Regions from separate parts of the Streptomyces sp. NPDC054794 genome, predicted to be linked through region 2. Evidence: riboswitches for the same ligand, from Rfam matches in the RefSeq annotation. Region 2 holds a riboswitch; the other holds the start of a gene.

Region 1 (2,388 bases), on a different contig from region 2:
GGCCGCGTCCAGCGCCTCGACGTCGGCCTCGACGCCGAACGCCGACCACACGGCGGCCAGCTGGGCCCGGTCGGTGGTCTCGTCGCAGGCGAGGGACAGGTGGTCGGCGTCGACCCGGTGGAGGTTGACGCCGTTCTCCCGGGCGGCGGCGAGGATCTCGTCGGCGCGGCCGGCGACCTTGACGGTCAGCGTGTCGAAGTAGGCGCCGTGGACGACCTCGACCCCGCCGGCCCTGAGGCCCGCGGCGAGGATCGTGGCGTAACGGTGGGTACGGCGCGCGATGGCCTTGAGGCCCTCCGGCCCGTGGTAGACGGCGTACATGCCCGCCATCACCGCCAGCAGCACCTGCGCGGTGCAGATGTTGCTGGTCGCCTTCTCGCGGCGGATGTGCTGCTCGCGGGTCTGCAGGGCGAGCCGGTAGGCCTTGTTCCCGTCGGCGTCGACGGAGACGCCGACGAGGCGGCCAGGCAGGCTGCGCGCGAACTTCTCGTGCACCGCCATGTAGCCGGCGTGCGGACCGCCGAAGCCCATCGGGACACCGAAGCGCTGGGTCGTGCCGACGGCGATGTCCGCACCGAGCTCACCCGGGGAGGTGAGCAGGGTCAGGGCGAGCAGGTCGGCGGCGACCGTGACGAGCGCGCCGCGCTCGTGCGCCTGATCGATGACCGGCTTGATGTCGCGTACGACACCGGAGGCGCCCGGGTACTGGACGAGCACGCCGTTGATCTCGCGGTCGGCGAGCTCGGCGGGGATGCCCTCGCTCAGGTCGGCGACCACGACCTCGACGCCGGTCGGCTCGGCACGCGTCTCGATGACGGCGACGGTCTGCGGCAGCGCGTCCGCGTCGACCAGGAACAGGCCCTTCTTGTTCCTGCCCATGCGCCGGGACAGCGACATCGCCTCGGCGGCGGCGGTGCCCTCGTCCAGCAGGGAGGCGCCCGAGGTCGGCAGGCCGGTGAGCTCGGCGACCATGGTCTGGAAGTTCAGCAGGGCTTCGAGCCGCCCCTGGGAGATCTCCGGCTGGTACGGCGTGTAGGCCGTGTACCAGGCCGGGTTCTCCATGACGTTGCGCAGGATGACGGGCGGCGTGAACGTCCCGTAGTACCCGAGCCCGATCATCGAGCCGAGGACCTGGTTGCGGTCGGCGAGGGAGCGCAGCTCGGCGAGCACCTCGGCCTCGGTCCGGGCACCCGGCAGGTCGAGCGCGTCGGCGTTCTTGATCACATCCGGCACCGCGGCGGCGGTGAGCTCGTCGAGGGAGCCGTAGCCGACGTGCGCGAGCATCTTGGCCCGCGCCTCCTGGTCGGGCCCGATGTGGCGCTGCTCGAAGGGGATGCCCTGTTCGAGCTCGGTGAGCGGAATGCGATGGGCGGTCATTGCGGAGGCCTCCTGGTCTGACACGACCTTCGAGGGGCACCCCGGCACGGGTACCCCGACGGCCTCCCCCTCTGTCATCTCAACCTGAGAGTTTCACCGGGTCGCCCTAGGGCACCGGTTTTCACCGTCGGTGAGAGCGGAAGCCGTCGACATCCGCCCTGCTTTCCAGAGTGACCTCGTCCGTGCGGTACGTGGGCCTGAGAGATTCCGGGGAGGATTTGCTCCTTCGGCGCCTCCGGTGATGATCCGGAGGACTCTCCCGCACGGGGTCAGCAGCCGCTTGCCAGGGTACCAGCGAGGTCAACGACCGGGCCTTCGAGTGGCCGCCTTGCCGAATCTGCTCTTTTGTAGTGCTTACGGATGCGTTGCGACCAAGTGGAGGGCCCGTGCAGACCGACATCGATCCGCGCAACCTGATCGGGCGCAAGGCGTTCGACCGCAACGGCGCCAAGATCGGCACGATCGACGAGGTCTACCTCGACGACGCCACCGGGGTGCCCGAGTGGGCGGCCATACGCACGGGCCTCTTCTCCCGGGACGCCTTCGTCCCCCTCGAACCCAGCGAACTGGTCGAGGGCACCCTGCACGTCCCCTTCGAGCGGGCCCTCATCAAGGACGCCCCCGACTTCGGCGTGGGCCGCCACCTCTCCCCCGAACAGGAACTCCAGCTCTACCACCACTACGGCCTGGACGTGGCCCCACCCCCCAACCACCCCGACCACGACTTCGGCCACTTGGCGGGCACGGACGAGACGTGAGAGGTGGGGGCGAGTGCGGGGCGGGAGCCGGGGCATGCGATGCCCGGTGGGTCGGTCGCCCAGGAGGCTCTCTGCTGGGCAGCGGGCGGGTCGATCGGGGACCAGGAGCCCTGCGGCGCAGGCGGGAGCAGCGGGCGGGTGCCCGGGGGGCGAGGAGCAAGGGGGGTCGGCAAGGTGGGTAGCAGGGTGCCGACCGACGGGGTCGGGGAGCGTGACAGGCGGGCCAGGGTGACTTTCCTCCCACTCCCCAAGC
Region 2 (2,388 bases):
AGCGTGGGGGAGGGGGCACCCGAGGTGACCTCGCCGACGACCTCGCCGCCGGCGACGACCGCGTACCCCGCGCGCGGGACGCGACGCCCCTCGGCCACCAGGCCGACCAGGACGCGCGGCGGGTTCTGCTCGGCGCGGGAAGCGGCCTCGGTGAGCGCCTCGCGCCCCACGAAGTCGCCCTCCTTCTCGAACTTCACCACGCGGCCGAGACCGGCGTCGAACGGGGTCAGGTCCGTGGTCAGCTCGTGCCCGTACAGCGGCATGCCGGCTTCGAGGCGCAGCGTGTCGCGGCAGGACAGGCCGCAGGGGACCAGGCCGACGCCCTCGCCGGCCTTGGTCAGCGCCTGCCAGAGCTCGACGGCGTGCTCCGGCTTCACGAACAGCTCGAAGCCGTCCTCGCCGGTGTAGCCGGTGCGCGCGATCAGGGCCGGGACGCCGGCGACCGTGCCGGGCAGGCCCGCGTAGTACTTCAGGCCGTCCAGGTCGGCGTCGGTGAGGGACTTCAGGATGCCGGGGGACTCGGGGCCCTGGACGGCGATCAGCGCGTAGGCGTCGCGGTCGTCGCGCACCTCGGCGTCGAAGCCCGCCGCGCGCTCGGTCAGCGCGTCGAGGACCACCTGGGCGTTGGAGGCGTTGGCCACGACCATGTACTCGGTCTCGGCCAGCCGATAGACGATCAGGTCGTCCAGGATGCCGCCGTCGGACTGGCAGATCATGGTGTAGCGGGCGCGGCCGACGCCGACGGAGGCGATGTTGCCGACCAGGGCGAAGTTCAGCAGGCGCGCGGCCTCGGGGCCGGTCACGGTGATCTCGCCCATGTGGGAGAGGTCGAAGAGCCCGGCCTTCGTCCGCACGGCGACGTGCTCGTCGCGCTCGGAGCCGTAGCGCAGCGGCATGTCCCAGCCCGCGAAGTCGGTCATGGTCGCACCGAGCGCGCGGTGCAGGGCGTCGAGCGCGGTGTGCCGGAGTTCGGTACTGCTCATCGGTCGGTCGTCTCCCAAAGGCATGACAGGCGAGGTCGTTCCTCCCCATCTGTCATCGGAACCTGAGAGGTTCGCCATGACCACCCCTATAGGGAGGACACGGTTTGCACCTTGGGTGGAGCCACTGTCACAGCGGCCCGCTTTTCAGATGTGCCTCGCCCGCGCGGTAACGGTGCCTGAGAGATTCAAGGGAGGGACTTGCTCCTTCGGCGCCCCGGCGCAGCTGGCTGCTGGGGACTCTCCCGCGCGGATTCAAACGGCCGGTATGCAGTTGGCGCGCACATCATTGCACGCCTCGCCCGCGCATGGCAGGGTCCGCATCTGTAACCGGGCTGTGGCAGTACGCGAACGAAAACACGAGACACCGCGCATTACCTTCTCTTTACACTCGATGGGCAGGGATTCTCCGGGCCCTAGGGGAGGACGATCACGGTGAACAGGCACACGGCGTACGCGACGACCACGGGCATCGCGATGCCCGAGCAGCCCGCGGCACCGGCCCGCGAGCGGTGCGAGGAGCGCTCCGCGGCCGTCGTCCGCGATCTGCGCGAGCGGGCCGGCCGCAGCCCGCAGGGCCTGCTCTTCGGCCCCCGCGACCTGGTCGTGATCACCGGGCTGCCCGGCAGCGGCAAGTCGACGCTGATGCACCGGGCGGTGCGGGGACTGCGCATCGACTCCCAGGACACCCGCGACCGCTGGGCGGCCCGCCTGCCCCGCTTCCTCCCGTACGCGCTCTACCGCCCCCTGGTCCGCCTCGCCCACTACGCCGGGCTGCGCCGCGCCCTGCGCACCGGCGACGGGGTCGTCGTGCACGACTGCGGTGCGCAGGCCTGGGTGCGCGACTGGCTGGCCCGCGAGGCCCGCAGGCGCGGCGGCACGCTGCACCTGCTGCTCCTCGACGTCACCCCGGGCACCGCGCGCGAGGGCCAGCGCGAGCGCGGCCGGGGCGTCTCCCGCTACGCCTTCCTGCGCCACCGCAGGGCCGCCACCCGCCTCGTGCGCGCGGTGGAACAGGGCCGCCCGCCCGCCGGCTGCGGCTCGGCGGTGCTGCTGGACCGGGCGGCGGCGGACGCGCTGCGCCACATCGGCTTCTGGCGGTGAGGCCCACGGTGGGGACGCCCTGTCACCCGCACCCGCTAGCCTTTCCAGCCACACCAGTGGTTCCCAGCAGGCGGTAGGCAGATGGACTTCCCGGCGGACATTCCCGCGGACTTCCCGGCACAGGCGCACCCCCATCCGCACGGCGGATGGCCCGGCAACGAGCTGGAGGAGGTGCTGTCGGCCTCGATCGGCGTCCCCTCGGCGGGCGGCCGCGTCATCGAGGTCCTGGGCCGCAGCTTCCTGTGGATCCCGCTGCCCAACGGCGGCGGCCCGGACAGCGGCAACCTCGACCTGCCCACGATGG

The links. A riboswitch is a leader RNA that binds a small molecule or an ion and turns the genes downstream of it on or off. The one in region 2 is predicted to bind glycine.
Region 1: another riboswitch for glycine. It lies ahead of gcvP (aminomethyl-transferring glycine dehydrogenase); the one in region 2 lies ahead of gcvT (glycine cleavage system aminomethyltransferase GcvT).

What each region holds. Positions count from the first base shown of each region.
Region 1 is NZ_JBSHAQ010000061.1:48,097-50,484, forward strand. Features, by position in the region: gene gcvP (aminomethyl-transferring glycine dehydrogenase) at 1-1,377, opposite strand, end outside; glycine riboswitch at 1,553-1,649, opposite strand; gene ACWGKT_RS40885 (PRC-barrel domain-containing protein) at 1,764-2,135, shown strand.
Region 2 is NZ_JBSHAQ010000036.1:46,256-48,643, forward strand. Features, by position in the region: gene gcvT (glycine cleavage system aminomethyltransferase GcvT) at 1-983, opposite strand, end outside; glycine riboswitch at 1,023-1,137, opposite strand; glycine riboswitch at 1,138-1,238, opposite strand; gene ACWGKT_RS31770 (AAA family ATPase) at 1,410-2,084, shown strand; gene ACWGKT_RS31775 (enhanced serine sensitivity protein SseB) at 2,166-2,388, shown strand, end outside.